4 regions of the Arthrobacter sp. CDRTa11 genome follow, and region 4 is predicted to be linked to each of the others. Evidence: riboswitches for the same ligand, from Rfam matches in the RefSeq annotation. Region 4 holds a riboswitch; each other region holds the start of a gene.
The links. A riboswitch is a leader RNA that binds a small molecule or an ion and turns the genes downstream of it on or off. The one in region 4 is predicted to bind cyclic di-AMP.
Positions count from the first base shown of each region.

Region 1 (3,674 bases), 2.1 Mb from region 4:
AGCTCGAATACTCACCGTTGGCGGCTGTCTTTTGCGGCGAAGAATTTACCGTCGCCCAGCTGAGGGCCGTTTATGAGGCGGTGTGGGGCAGTCGGCTCGATCCCAGGAACTTCCACCGTAAAGCGACGGGGACGCCCGGTTTTCTGGAGGAAACCGGGCGCATGACGACGGGCGACGCCGGCCGCCCAGCTGCGCTTTTCCGCCTGGCCGGGCCGTCCCGGCCAGCGGCAGGGCAGCCAACGCGCGCCGTCCTCAACCCGCCCCTCATGCGGCCGCGTGACTGACGCCCGGCAGGTCAGCTGGCGCTGCCGCGACCACCGGCGGCTGGCGACCGCTGGCTCTGCCACCCGACGGATGGCGCGGAGACTGCTCTAAGGAGCCGTGAATTAACGAGAACAGCCCCCGCTCGCGAATGATGCGCGCGGGGGCTGTTTCTGATTGAGAGGTTGTTGAGAGTTAGGTGTGCGCCATTCCTGGTGGATTGGGACAGTCTGTTGGTTTGGAGGCCTGCCCGGGTGCCCCTGTTGCTCAGTACCAGTTGTTGGCGGCGCGGAACTCCAGGGCTTTGGCCGGGGAACCATGGCGCTGCTTGATGTAGCTCAAGCCTCGCTCCACCTGGCTGGGCCGCCACTTGGTTGACGTGTCCCAGAGGGCGTTGAGGGCATTCATCTGTTCCGGACCCCATCCATACGACGCAAGGCGGCCGCTGGCATATGAACGCGTGTCCACTGCTTCTTCTGCCGTGCCGCCATCGGCTGCGGACGGCACAGCTGTTGCCGTCGGCGAGGGAGCCACTGATGCGGTCATTGGCGCGGGTGCAGCGGTGGTGGCCGGAACTGGTGTGGTGGTGGGTGCCGGCACAGCGGGGGCTGGTGCCGGTGACGCAGGTGGTGCGGTCGTCGGGGCAGGTGTGCCCGCCGGGGCCTGCGCTGCCGGCGGCGCGGCAGGCGATGCCGGTGCCATGGCAGGAGGCTGAAGGTTTACGGACGGGCCTGTCGACGGCGGAACTGCGGCGGGGGAAGCAGCTACGATTCCGGCCAGGGTGGGCGCGTCAACCGGCATGGGAAGGTCGGCGACGGTTGGCAGCGAGGAGGCAAGTGAACCGCCGGCCGCGGGTACGTCAGTGGTGCCGGGAACGGCCTCTGCCGGCCCGCTGCCCGCTGTGCCCGGGGGAGTGGAGGTGCCTGGCGTGGGGGCGGTGCGGCCGTTCACATATGTGGGCCGGGATCCCATCGTGGCCCGTGTTGCGTCCTTTCCAGCCGGGGCGTCCTGGGCGGACGCCTCCTTACCGAAAAAGGGCAGTTCGGTGGCTTGGCTGGCGGTACCGACGGCAAGCACCACGGCCAGGGCGCCGGTAACGACTGCCATCCGGTGACCCATGACCCGAACCGAAGCTGCTTTCCTCAGGATGGCCTGGGGATCGGAGCTGAAGGCGGCGGCTCTCTGCGGGGTTAGTGTCGGGGCAGGAACGTCGTTGGCGGCCGCACCACGTGCAGCCTCCTCGGGCTTCCCGGCCTCGCGTCGCGCCCTCCCGCGCCGGAGCGCTGTGGGAGCAGCACTGGGCGCCGGCGTAGCCAGGACTGCGGGTGCGGCTGTGAGTCCGTTTTCCGGAGCGGGACTCGAGGACGCTACGACGGGAAGTGCTTCGGTTGCGGGAGATGCTGCCTCCGCCCTGGGCGCTGATTGCGGTGCAGGCGGCACCTCGAAGGCCGGGCGCCTGTCCCTGCTTCGTCGCAGTGCCGCGGAGGCCTGTCCCGCGGGGGAAGACCCGGCGTCTGGCTTTTCCGCTTCGGAACTCGTTGGGGTGAGTGGAGTGGTGATGGCGTGCGCAGTGTCTGCGCGGTGTCGCCCGGCCCGAAAAGGGCGCGACTGATCCAGCGAACGGGACATGATGGTTGCCTCTCAACGCCTGCGGAGTTAGCTGTCGGGTTCGGAAGAGGTCAACCGGCCGGCACGTTAAACGTGACGGCTTCACCCCAAGGGCCGCTGGGCAGCGGCCCGAAGACTGTGGGTCCCCCGTCTCTGCCTTAATGTGTCGGGAGTCCGGGATGTGGCAGAGCTCGGCGTCAGCCCGGACGCGGCCCGATCTAGATGGGCCACCCCAAAACCGTACAGGAACAGCCCCCTAAAGTCACGTTTAGGTAACAAGGAAATCCGGGTCGGTGCGTCACCTTGCTCATCCCCGCATTTCAGCGGCCTGCCAAGTGTTCCATCGCTCCTCGTAGTACCTGTCAAAGCGGGCACGAGCCATCCGTCCCAGCCTCTCCACGGTGTGCCAGCTGATAAACGCCACCAGGAGGGTCAGCAGGATCGCCGCCACAGCCACGAGTGGCGGCAGATCCGCCGTCGAGCCTCCGTTGAGCCAGAGAATGACGATGTAGTTCCAGAGGTACGCCGAGTACGAAATTGTGCCCAGGGCCTGCAAGGCGCGGGTCCACGCCGGCATCATCTTAGTTCGCGACGCGGCCAGCACCACCAGGACGGCGGCGGCGGCCATGGCCAGCGGCCCGCCAAGGAAGAAGAAGGCCGGCGACTCGTTGGCCTTGGGGACGAAAACCAGGGTGGCCAGGACAAATACGGAGGTCAGCAGCGCTGCCTGCCGGAGACGGTGGCCTTTGAACCAGCCGAAAATATGGACACGGTACATCCGCACGCCGGACCCCACGATCAGCCCGAGGCCCCACGTCGTGGGCAGGGCATAAACCAAGGAGTGAAGCTGCGGGGCGAGGATGAGCATCGCCAGCACGCTCGCCGTCATCAGCGAAAGGACGACGGCGGCAGACCAGCCCAGCAATCTTCCCTGGCGGTGCCGCCGCATCGCGAAGAGCAGCAGCGCCGGCCAAATCAAGTAGAACTGTTCTTCCACCGCCAGGGTCCAGAGCGGTCCGATGGCCATGCTGACATCGAAGGGCAACGGCAGGTCCTTCAGGTAACCGAAACCTGCCAGCAGGGTGTAGCCGATGATTCCCTTTGACCTGTCCCCGAGCACGTCTGCAGTCAACTCAACGACGGCGTACACACCAAGGAAGGCCACCAGCGCAGGGAGCAGCCGGAAGGCACGGTGGGCGTAAAAGCGTCCGTACCGGATCCTGCGATGCCTTTCCACGTCCTTAAGCAGCACGCCGGTGATCAGGTAACCGCTCAAGACGAAGAAGACAATGACGCCGACGATGCCGGCACCCTGGAATATTCCGGGCCAGGAATGCCCCAAAAGTACGGCACCAACCGCGGCACCGCGAAGAACGTCCAGGCCATCGAGCCGGGGCAGCACCGTGGTTCGCGGAGCAGCCACTGCCGCGGGTCTATCGATAAGTAAGGTCACATATCCTCCGGGAGCCTCTGCACGGGCGGTTCCAGGTTCAGCTCAATCAAGGCAAAACCAACCCTTGTCTGACGTGAATGTGATTGTGGCGAGCGTGCGCCGTCTTCCAGTCTCTCGGACTTTTCTGGACGAAACCTGACGGTCAGGGCATCGCCGCTATCCTTAAGAGATGACTGCCGCAGCTGAATCCACCGTTGTCCTTGACGGTCGCTTCGCCCGAGAGTTCGCTGAAATGGCCATTCCCTGGCGGGCCGAGGAGGCTCCTGACCCGCGCCTTCTTGTCCTAAACGGGCAGCTCGCAACAGAGTTGGGCCTCGATCCGGCCTTCCTGGAAACCCCGGAAGGGCTTCTG
Region 1 is NZ_CP044532.1:3,118,531-3,122,204, reverse strand. Features, by position in the region: gene F8G81_RS14025 (NUDIX hydrolase) at 1-284, shown strand, start outside; gene F8G81_RS14020 (hypothetical protein) at 529-1,890, opposite strand; cyclic di-AMP (ydaO/yuaA leader) riboswitch at 1,893-2,076, opposite strand; gene F8G81_RS14015 (acyltransferase family protein) at 2,177-3,292, opposite strand; gene F8G81_RS14010 (protein adenylyltransferase SelO) at 3,492-3,674, shown strand, end outside.
Region 1: it holds a riboswitch for cyclic di-AMP, as region 4 does, so the genes downstream of both, F8G81_RS14020 (hypothetical protein) here and F8G81_RS04685 (M23 family metallopeptidase) in region 4, are expected to answer to the same signal.

Region 2 (3,674 bases), 130 kb from region 4:
AGTATGGAAGAAGTACTGCTCAGGCTGCACCGGCTGGTGCAGCGCTCCGGGGTTGCCGCGATGGACACCGCCGAACTGGTGGTGGGCGACCTTGTCCTGAACGTGGACACCCGCGAGGTGACGCGGGCCGGCGACGAACTCCACCTCACCGCCACACAGTTCGAGCTTCTCCGTTACCTCATGGAAAACCCCAGGCGGGTCATCAGCAAGGCCCAGATCCTTGACCGGGTGTGGGACTACGACTTCGGCGGGCAGGCCAACATTGTGGAGCTCTATATCTCCTACCTCCGCAAGAAGGTGGATGCGGTGCACCCGCCCATGATCCATACCGTGCGCGGGGCCGGTTACGTCATCAAGCCTGCGGACTAGGCGGTGTCCTTGCCCTCGCACTCATCCTCGTCCGCATCGGCAGCGGGACCGGCACCGGCACCGGCACCCAAGGATGACCGCAACTGGCTGAGGCCCGGCACCTGGCACCTGCGCACCCGGCTGGTTCTGCTGGCCATGGCCCTCCTGGTTGCCATCTGCGGTGCCGTGGGCCTGTTCACCTACGCGTCCATGGATTCATTCCTCACCCGCCAGCTCGATGACCAGCTCAGCCAGGCGGCGGAACGCTCCAACGCTCCCGGCAGGCCGCCGATGGGCGGCTTCAATGGCGGGCGTGATCCCCTTGACGCCCGGGGACAGAGCGTTGGCACCCTCAATGCCCGCATCCTCGGCGGGCAGGTCAACAGTGCCGGCTTCCTCGCCTCAGACACCACCCGCGCACCACTCTCCACCCGAGACAAAGAGGTCCTGCTGACCTTGGCACGCAACGGGGATCCGGTGGACCGGACGTTGTCCAACGGCAACTACAGGCTGGTGGCCGAGGAAACCTCGTTCGGCGATGTCCTGGTCACGGGACTCCCCCTGGCCGGCAAGGAAAGCACCCTGTCATCGCTGGTGTGGACCTTTGTCTTTGTGTCTCTGGGCGGCCTGGTGCTTATCGGACTGGCAGGAACTGTGCTGATCCGGCGCACCATGCAACCGCTGGAACAGCTCTCCGAAGTTGCCACCCGCGTTTCCCGGCTTCCCCTCGACGCCGGCGAGGTAGCCCTCGCGGTGCGGGTCCCGCCGTCGAACGCCAATCCCCGGACTGAAGTGGGCAGCGTCGGGCATGCCCTCAACCTCATGCTGGACAACGTAGCCCGGGCATTGGAGGCCAGGCAGCAGAGCGAAACCAAAGTGCGGCAGTTCGTCGCCGATGCCTCACATGAACTCCGCACCCCGTTGACAGCCATCCGCGGTTACACCGAACTGATGCGGATGACCGAGGACTTCACTCCGGACGGCCAGAAGTCGCTGGCCCGGGTGCAGAGCCAGTCCGAACGGATGACCACCCTGGTGGAGGACCTGCTCCTGCTCGCCAGGCTGGACGCAGGCCAGTCCCTGAAGCTTGCCGAGGTTGACCTCACGCAACTGGTCATCGAGACCGTCAGCGACGAGAAGGTCATCGCTCCTGCCCACAACTGGCACCTGGAACTCCCCGACGAGCCCGTGCTGGTCAACGGCGATGCGCCGCAGCTTCGCCAGGTGCTGGTGAACCTGCTTTCCAATGCCCGCAAGCACACGGCCCCCGGCACCACTGTTGTCACCGGGGTCACGACGTCGCCTGACGGCAGCGCCGTCGTAACGGTAACGGACGACGGCGGTGGCATCCCGACGGAGTTCCTGGACCAGGTTTTCTCCCGGTTCGCCCGCGCAGACGCGTCCCGTGCGGGCAACGCACCTGGATCAGGTCCCGCGGCTTCGGAAGGAACCAGCGGACTGGGCTTGGCGATAGTCCAGTCAATCGTGGAGGCGCACGGCGGAACGGTAACGGTGAGGTCACAACCGGGCTTCACCGAGTTCAGCTTGCGACTTCCCATCATTGCCCGCTAAGCGCAAGCCAACACACCGTCGTCGTGATCTCTGTTACCTAAATGTGACTTAAGCGGCAGTCTCCTGTACCGTCGATGGGGTGCGGTTCCCGTTCGGGCCGTATATTCCGGATGACGCCAAGCTCTGCCGCTTCCCGGATTCTTCTTGACCAGGCAGAGGCGGGGGACCCACAGTCCCGGGCAGTGAATGCCCTTGGGGTTAAGCCAGCACGTGATTTTCCGTGTGGCCGGATGCCCTCATCCGAACCCGACAGCTAACTCCGCAGGTGTGAGAGGCGATCCATCATGTCTGAATTCAAGGTAGAACCACGCCCTAAAACCGGGCAGTCCGAATCCCACGGCCGTCACAAGCTCCGCCTGACGGTGGCAGCCTGGCCCGCCGCCACCATGTCCAGGCTGGCAAAAATACCCTCCCTGGGCAAGCGCACAGCCGTTCTTGTCACCGCCGGTGCATTGCTGGTGGGAGTCGGCGCCGCCGGCCAGGCGTCCGAATCCATCACCCGGGTGTCGGCCGTCGAGTCCCAATCCGCCCCCGCCGCAGCTCCCGCTGACTCCGATTTGAGCGTCGAGAAGACCGAGGTCCAGGCGCCGCCCGCTCCCGCTCCCGCCCCTGCCGAGGTTGCTCCGCCGGCACCAGCGCCTGCCCCCGAGCCCGCACCGGCACCCGCCCCGGCGCCGGCCCCGGCGCCCGAGCCTGCTCCTGCGCCTGTTGTTGCCGTCAATGATCCCGCGGGAGCCCAGGCCTACGCGGCCAGCCAGCTGGGATCGTATGGCTGGGCACCTGACCAGATGCAGTGCCTCAAGACGCTCTGGACCAAGGAGTCCGACTGGACCACCACGGCGATGAACCCGAGCAGCGGGGCGTACGGCATTGTCCAGTCACTGCCCGCCGAGAAAATGGCGAGCGCCGGTGGAGATTACCTCACCAACTACCGCACGCAGATCAACTGGGGCCTGAACTACATCCAGGAGCGCTACCAGTCACCATGTGGTGCCCTGAACTTCCACCTGTCGAACAACTGGTACTAGGCAACCGGCAGGTTTTGGCCCGCTCAAAACAAGTGGCTTTCTGGTGACACCCAGGGCCGGGGCGGGATACTGGGACCATGAAATTCACCACCACCATCCTGGGCAGCGGCAACAAGGCGGCCATTGAGGTTCCGGAGGAAGTTGTCGGCGCGCTGGGCGCCGGCAGGAAGCCGCCGGTGGTGGTGACCATCAACGGCAAAAGCTACCGCAGCAGCATCGCCGTGATGGGCGGGCAGAACATGGTTGGAGTGAGCACCGCCAACCGGGAACTCACCGGGGTTTCGGCCGGCGACACCGTTGAGGTGGACGTTGAGCTGGACACGCAGCCCCGCGTCATCGAGGTTCCGGACGATCTTGCCGCCGCCCTCGCTGCCGAACCCGAGGCGCAGGCATTCTATGCCACGCTGAACTACAGCACCCAGCGGCGGTACGTTGAACCGCTGGCGGAGGCGAAGACGGCGGAAACCAGGGCCCGCCGGATAGCCAAGGTGGTGTCAGACCTCAAAGCCGGAAAGAAATGACCCTCGCGCCCGCTGCGTCTGTTTCCACGGCAACCGAAACGTCGCTGTAGTCGGAAATGTGCAGCACGCCGTCCGGCAGCGGACCGGTGTTCGGGCCCACCGCCACCGTGCGGATGCCCGCAGCCAGCCCGGCAGCAATTCCGGCAGGCGCATCCTCGAACACCAGGGCATCCGAAGGTTCCACTCCCAGGAGTCCGGCGGCCTG
Region 2 is NZ_CP044532.1:871,728-875,401, reverse strand. Features, by position in the region: gene F8G81_RS04115 (response regulator transcription factor) at 1-369, shown strand, start outside; gene F8G81_RS04110 (sensor histidine kinase) at 457-1,920, shown strand; cyclic di-AMP (ydaO/yuaA leader) riboswitch at 2,025-2,199, shown strand; gene F8G81_RS04105 (hypothetical protein) at 2,205-2,948, shown strand; gene F8G81_RS04100 (YdeI/OmpD-associated family protein) at 3,026-3,469, shown strand; gene F8G81_RS04095 (HAD-IA family hydrolase) at 3,450-3,674, opposite strand, start outside.
Region 2: it holds a riboswitch for cyclic di-AMP, as region 4 does, so the genes downstream of both, F8G81_RS04105 (hypothetical protein) here and F8G81_RS04685 (M23 family metallopeptidase) in region 4, are expected to answer to the same signal.

Region 3 (3,674 bases), 2.1 Mb from region 4:
GCAACGGCGTCCGCGGCGATGCTGCTGGTCGGCTGCACACCGGACGAGGTGCCGGGCAGCAACGACCCCATGCCGAGTCCCGAGGGGACCAGCGCAGCAACCGGTACCGGGTCAGCTGCTGCCGCGGACGGTGCAGTACCCGGGGCGAAGAGCCCGCTGTCCGTGCCGGAGGGAGTGCCAGGATTAACGACGGCGACTGTCCGGTTCTCCTCCGGCGGTACCGAAATCAGTGCTTATCTTGCCCGGCCGGAGTCGGGTGCAGCCGGACCGGCAGTGCTCATCTGCCATGAAAACCGCGGGCTCGTGCCGCATATCCAGGACGTGGCACGCCGTTTTGCGCTGGAGGGCTATGCGGCCTTGGCGCCTGATCTGCTGAGCCGCGAGGGAGGGACCGCCAGCCTGAACGCGGATGCCGTTCCCGGTGCGCTGACGCGGGCCGGGGCGCAACGGCACCTCGCAGACTTCGCTTCGGCTTTTAGCTACCTGCAGTCCCAGGACTTCGTGGATCCTGGGCGGATCGCCATGAACGGTTACTGCTTTGGCGGCGGGATCACCTGGCAGGCGGCAACGGAATTCCCCGGGCTAAAGGCCACCGCAGCCTTTTATGGACCTGCTCCCGATCTGGACAAGGTGTCCGCGATCAGGGCCGCGGTCTTTGGTGTGTACGCCGAACGTGATCAACGGATCACCGGTGCCATGCCGGCTCTTAGGGACGCGCTGGAATCCCATAACATCCGCCACCAGCTGACCGTCTATCCCGGCGTCGACCATGCGTTCCACAACGATACGGGGAACCGCTACGAGCAGGCCCAGGCTTCGGCTGCCTGGGGCGACACACTGGCTTGGTTCCGCCAGCACGTCTGACGCGTGCCGAGCCCAATGTGGCCGGGACAGACGTTGCAGGGCGGGCTACGGTTCGTGCCCGCACACCCGCCCCGGACAGTGGCCCATCAGCCGACAGGGTGTCCGTGGTCGCAGGTTGATTCCCCTTCCCGGACCTCATGCCCCTGGATGCACGTCACTGCCGGCGGCAAGGGAGAGTCGTGGGATATGAAAAACAGGCTGCTCGGCCCGTGGCTCACACCCGCGTCCTCCCGCTGAAGCCAGGAGCGGTGCCCGTGCTTCTGCTTCCCGGGGTTTTCCTCGCTCTTTTGGTGATGCCCAAACGGATTCCTGATCACGATAACCGCTTGCCTTCCACTGTGCCTCCGCTGCGACGATGCAGCGATGAACCGGTGCATCTATTTTAGGCTTCGCCGCCAGTACGTGCTCAGACAAAAACGGCGGGCGGGAAGATATCCCGCCCGCCGCCTTGCCTTGCAGGATTACGCGACTCGGACGAACGAAGCGCCGGAGAGCCAGCTGAGGGAGTGAACCTCGGTCTTGTAACCGTCCACGCCGCCGCTGACGACCTGGCCGTTGCCGGCGAAGACGCCTACGTGGCCGGCAGTGATGACCAGGTCACCGGGTGCGGGGGTGCCCACAACGCTGCCGTACTGGAAGAACTGACCCGGGGCCAGGTCGCCCACACTCTTACCAACGGAGCGCAGTGCCTTCTCCACCATGGCGGTGCAGTCCTGGGTCACGCCCAGCTGGGAGTAGGCGGAAGCCAGGATGGCCGCGCCCTTGGAGCCGGAAACAGCCAGGGGAGCGGGTGCCGGTGCCGAAGCTGCCGCAACGCGGACGGCGGGGGCGGGTGCCGGGGCAGGTGCCGGTGCGGGCGCAGCCGTTCCGGCGCCGGGGATCTTGATCTGGTTGCCCGGGTAGATGATGGTTGCCATGGACATGCCGTTAGCCGAGAAGACCGAGTTAAGGCTTACTCCGTAACGGGCGGAAATTGCACCAAGGGTGTTGCCGGAAACGACTGTGTGGACCGTGGCTGCAGCTGCTGCCGGGGCTGCAGCTGCAGGGGCCGGTGCTGCGGCCTGTGCTTGGACCTGAACATTGGCAGTGCCGTTATCTGGCGCGTGGGTTCCGGCCTGGGCAGGTGCCCCGATACCGAACAGGAGGCCCGATGCGGCAGCAACAACCATGCCGGACCTTCCAATGTTCATGGCATTTGACTTGGCAGTGGCTGACAAGCCTTCGAGGGCAATTGATCGGCTGGGGGTCGCGCGATGACGGGCGGTGGTGGAGTTTTTTGACACGGTGATTCGCCTCTCCCATGCCTGCGAGGTGAGCTGTCGGGTTCGGGTCGGAGACACCCGGCCGGAAACGCGCCCGTGCGGGACGGAGCGTTACCGACTTAACCCCAAGGCCTCTTCTGAGAAGGCCGTGGAAGCGTGGTTCCCCCGTCCCTGCCAGTTGGAAAGCGACTGGATCCCGGTCAGCGGCAGGGTTCGGCATACTGATGGGAATGTCCCGGCTGAAACCGGGGCACCGAAAGAGGTTACCTTCTGCTCCGGGGTATTGTCACGTTACGGTAACAAGTAGTAACTCTTCGGCGCGTTGGCTTGGCTTTACCGTTACGAACTGCTTGTCGCAACGGTGACCATGGAGAAGCACGGAATGCTGGATGGCAGCTCAACAAAGCCAGGGCCACGTCACGCCTTCGTAAAGATGTTGAAAGCTATGACGTTCCGCACACTCGATTGCCCGGTAGGCTGACAAACTATGTCCCGGTTTGGTGTGAAGGTGAAGCGTCGCGCTGTTGCCGGCGTGCTGGCATTTGCCCTGGTGAGCTCACTTTCACTGCTGCCTGCCCATGCCGACGACCACCTTCCGCCGGACGGATATCCCTCTTGGCAGGACGTGCAGAATGCCAAGCAGAGCGAAGCCGGCAAGGCTGCCGAGATAGCTAGGATCGATGACCTGCTGGGCGGTTTGCAAAGCCAGGCAGAAGCCCTGGGTGCTGCAGCCGTCACCTCAGCCGCCGATTACGCTGTAGCCGAGGCTGCGCTTTCGGCAGCCACGTCACGGATGGATGTCCTGACGACACAAACTGATCAGGCAAACGCCCAACTCGGCCAGTACAAGAAGGAAATCGGAGCCCTGGCCGTACAGTCCTACAAGACCGGCGGAACCAACATGGGCTTCTTCGTGGCCCTGGACGCGCTGCAGACCAACAGCATCCACGGCCTCAACATCGTTCAGATCGTGGGCGATAAGACGGCCGCCCTCGTGAACAAAACAGCAGCGGCAGAGAAGGCATCGCGCGCCCTGTCCGAGCAGCAGCAGGCAGCCAAAGCCGAGCGTGAACGGTTGGCGGACGAGGCCAAGGCCAAGCTGGCAGCGGCGCAGGCAGCCCAGCAGGCGATGACCGCGCAAATTGCTGAACACCAACAGCACAGCCAGGAACTGACGGCGCAGTTGGCCTCCCTCAAAGGAACAACAGCGGCGGTGGAAGGCGAATACCGGCAGGGCCAGGCAGCGCTTGCCGCCTATGAGGCAGCCCAGGCGGCAAAACGTGCCGCGGCGGAGGAGCAGGCGCGCCGCCAGGCCGAGGACGCGGCAAAAGCCGCAGCCCGCGCTGCCGCCCAGCGTCCTGCTAATCCGGGACTCCCTCCTGCCGGTCCAGCGGCCCCCGCGCCCGCCGCGCCGGCCCCGGCCCCGGCGCCGCCGCCAAGCCAGACGCCGGCCCCGCCGCCCGTCGTCGTGCCTTCCGTTCCGGGCGGCGCCGTCAACGATCCGGCCGGGGCCAAAAGCTATGCCTCCTCCAGGCTGCCGGCCTATGG
Region 3 is NZ_CP044532.1:3,112,787-3,116,460, reverse strand. Features, by position in the region: gene F8G81_RS14000 (dienelactone hydrolase family protein) at 1-864, shown strand, start outside; gene F8G81_RS13995 (C40 family peptidase) at 1,326-2,147, opposite strand; cyclic di-AMP (ydaO/yuaA leader) riboswitch at 2,151-2,355, opposite strand; gene F8G81_RS13990 (lytic transglycosylase domain-containing protein) at 2,614-3,674, shown strand, end outside.
Region 3: it holds a riboswitch for cyclic di-AMP, as region 4 does, so the genes downstream of both, F8G81_RS13995 (C40 family peptidase) here and F8G81_RS04685 (M23 family metallopeptidase) in region 4, are expected to answer to the same signal.

Region 4 (3,674 bases):
GCCTGTGGAGGCGACAGAGTGCAGCAGCGTTCCCTGTGAGGGGTTCAAGGCGCTGATCATCATGCCGTTGCCAACGTAAATGCCTACGTGGGCGCCGCCATTCTGCATGACAAGGTCACCGGGAGACGGTGTGGAGGTGGGCTTCATCGCGGTCCAGGCGTTGACACGCGGAATGCTGATGCCTGCCTGGGCGTAAACCCACTGGGTGAAACCGGAGCAGTCCCAGCCGTTGGGGGTTGTGCCGCCCCAGACGTAGGGGCTGCCGATTCCGGTGTAGGCAATTGCAGCCAGACCCGACGCCGCAGCAGAGGAGACAGTGTCCGTCAGCTTGGAGGCGGTGGTAGCCGTTGCTCCGGATGCCCGCGTGGCCGTCTCAGTAGACTGCGGACGCACGGTTTCGATCTTCGGAGCAGCCGTGGTCTTGACCACGGGACGCTCGAAGGACACCGTAGCGGTGGGTGCAGCCGTAACGGCAAGTGCAGGCTGCGCGGAACCAGACTCCGTGGAAGCGGAGATGCCCGCGGTGGTGTCGGCGGCGTTGGCCGGAAGCCCCATGCTCAGGATCAGGCCTGATGCGGCTGCAATGACAGCAGCCTGGCGACCTACGGTCCCGGCATTTGCACTAACAGCCTTGGACACGGAGTCCAATGGGTTGGTACGAACCGTTTGCGCACGGTGGCGCGCAGAATTATGGCGTGAAGACACGAAGGTAGCCTCTCCCAATGCCTGCGAGGTGAGCTGTCGGATTCGGATGGGAGTCACCCGGCCGCGCTGCTTCCTGGGAAGCTTTGCGACTTAACCCCAAGGCCTTCATAAATCGAAGACCAAAATTGGTTCCCCCGCCCCTGCCAGACGATGTCATGCGAACGGACCTTGAGCGGTGGCAGAGCTAGGCAATCCACTCAAGAGCGTCAACTTCGGAAAAGTTGACGCGCTTTAGACGTTACAACAGTTTAGAGCGAATGTCACATTCAGGTCACGGCATGTCACAGCGATTTGAGAGTTTTCCATCACTTAAAGCCATCCGGTGGGATCGACGACTTCTCCGTTGACCTGCACCTCAAAGTGAAGGTGGCAGCCGGTAGAAGCCCCGGTGGTGCCGCTGAGCGCCACAACTTCGCCCCTGGTGACGGTTTGGCCCACGTGGACGTTGAACGAGGAGAGGTGGTTGTACGTGGTCTCCAGGCCGTTGCCATGGTCCACCACAACACGGTTGCCGCCGCCGTAGGGATGCCAGCCGGCAAAGGTCACGGTGCCGCTCGCGGCTGCCAGGACCGACGTTCCGCACTGGGCCACATAATCCTGGCCGCGGTGGAAGTCGCCGGAACCACCGGTAATGGGACTGACGCGGTAACCGAACGGAGAGGCGGTCACGAGTGAAGCCAGCGGTGCACCCAGGCTGCCGGCGGATGCGGCGCGGGTGATTGAACCCGCAGACTGCGCGCTCAGCAGCTGCTTGAGCTTGCCATCCGGATCGCCCTGCGTCACCACGGAGGAGCGGCTGAAGTCGATCTGCGCACCCGCCTCTGCGGAAATTTCAGGTTGCGGCAAGACTGAGGCGGCTGAGGTTGCAGTCTGGCCGACAGCAGGGGTGGCCATGACGGGGCCGGTTGCGGGAACCGTGACCGTGAGGACCAGGCCGGTGGCGGCGAGGGCAATCCCGGCCTTCTGCCCTACGCCGCTGGCCGCGGCAAAATCGCTGATTTGCTGGAACGGACCACGCCGGCGGCGCGCATCACGTTGGGGGTCGCGTGGTCTGTTCGCGGCAAGAACCTCGGCAACCCGGGGCGCCGAAGGCGGGCCGGCGGCGCGACGGCGGCCCCTGGAATTTTGCATGGTCAAGAACGGTTCCTCTCTGGGTAGCCTGCGAAGTTAGCTGTCGGATTCGGGTCAGAGAGTTCAAAGACCCGGTCCGCCGTAAGCAAGCTTCGGCACAGAGATATCCCGTAGGATCCTTCGCTGGAAGAGGCTTGCCGCTGACGGACTTCACCCCAAGGCAGCCTTTCGGCTGCCGGTTGTGGTTCCTCCGCCTCTGCCAGTTAAGTGACTCGTGCACCTGATCCGCTGGCAGAGCTCGGCTCCAGATCAGGTAACGCTTTAGTATCAACGCTTGGGGATCAACTATAGGCGATTAAAGCCCGTGTAACAATTCCGTTATCTTTTATGTGCTCGCTCACAACAAGGCAACGGGGCCCCGCCGCGGGCCCCGGATTTGTCCCTCGATTAGGCTAAATCAGCCGACAGAAACAAAGACGTGGGCCGCTACTTCCGGCGGCAACTCCAGCGCCCCCTCTATCCCGGGCACGCGGACGGAAATGTACTCCCCGACGCGCTCAAGGGAGACGGAGGCTCCCGGCCGAATCCCGCCCTCGTCGAGTTGAACCAGCAACTCTGGCTCCACCTGGATTGGCTCGGCAAGGCGGCTGACAGTCACCTGGGAGCCCTGGCCGTAACCCTTCATCGCGTCCAGGAGATTAATCACACCGTCTGCGATCCCACTGGGCTCTGCACCACCAAGGGCCGCCAGACCGGGGATGGGGTTGCCATAAGGGGATTCAGTGGGGTGGTCCAGCATTTCATAGATGCGCCGCTCCACCCGTTCGCTCATCACGTGTTCCCAGCGGCAGGCCTCGTCATGGACATATGCCCAATCCAGGCCAATCACATCAGCAAGGAGCCGTTCCGCGAGCCGGTGCTTGCGCATGACTTCGATGGCGCGCTTGCGGCCGATTGTCGTGAGTTCCAGGTGACGATCTCCGGAGACCACCACCAGGCCGTCCCGCTCCATCCGCCCAATGGTCTGGGACACCGTGGGGCCGGAGTGGCGCAGCCGTTCAGCGATGCGGGCCCGAAGAGCGACAATGTTCTCTTCCTCAAGCTCCAAAATGGTCCGAAGATACATCTCCGTAGTATCGATCAGATCCGTCATCCAGCTCAGCTCCCTCGAGCGCAGTACCTTGGGCAATCCCATCCGTATCGCCCACCCACAGCGACGTAGTCCGTTGAAAAGCTTAGCCTATTTTGAGTTTGTCCGGATAATTTCGCCACCCCCTGTCAGGGTCAATTTCGCGTCAGTTCTCAGGGCGGGTATTCTCCTGGCGCCCTCCGCAAGTGCTGCCCTGGAGCTTGCGCATCATGTCTCCCGCACTCCCCTGCCACCTTTCACCGGAGGTCGCAGGGCAGGTCTCAATGACCGGACTATGACGGTCCGGTTCCCGCCGCATCTGGCTGTCAGGCAGAATAAGGGAGGTCCATAATTGCAGTCACTGCTGACTGCCCGCCACCCCACCGTCCCGGACGTGAAGTGCGTCCACGCCGAAATTGGAGCCCCTGTGAGCGAAACCAGCATCACTATTCCCGCCGACCTCCTGCCAAAGGACGGACGGTTCGGTGCCGGACCTTCAAAAGTCAGGCCGGAACAAATCGAGGCGCTTTCCGCTGCATCCACCACGATTCTTGGTACGTCGCACCGTCAGGCCCCGGTCAAGAACCTGGTGGGCTCTGTCCGTGAGGGCCTGAACCAATTCTTCCGCGCCCCCGAGGGGTATGAGGTTGTCCTGGGCGTGGGTGGCTCCACGGCCTTCTGGGATGTTGCCAGCTTTGGCCTGGTGGAGAACAAGGCCCAGCACCTCTCGTTTGGCGAATTCGGCTCCAAGTTCGCGTCCGCCACCAAC
Region 4 is NZ_CP044532.1:1,004,486-1,008,159, reverse strand. Features, by position in the region: gene F8G81_RS04690 (C40 family peptidase) at 1-639, opposite strand, end outside; cyclic di-AMP (ydaO/yuaA leader) riboswitch at 710-871, opposite strand; gene F8G81_RS04685 (M23 family metallopeptidase) at 1,015-1,836, opposite strand; cyclic di-AMP (ydaO/yuaA leader) riboswitch at 1,847-2,090, opposite strand; gene F8G81_RS04680 (metal-dependent transcriptional regulator) at 2,234-2,929, opposite strand; gene serC (phosphoserine transaminase) at 3,333-3,674, shown strand, end outside.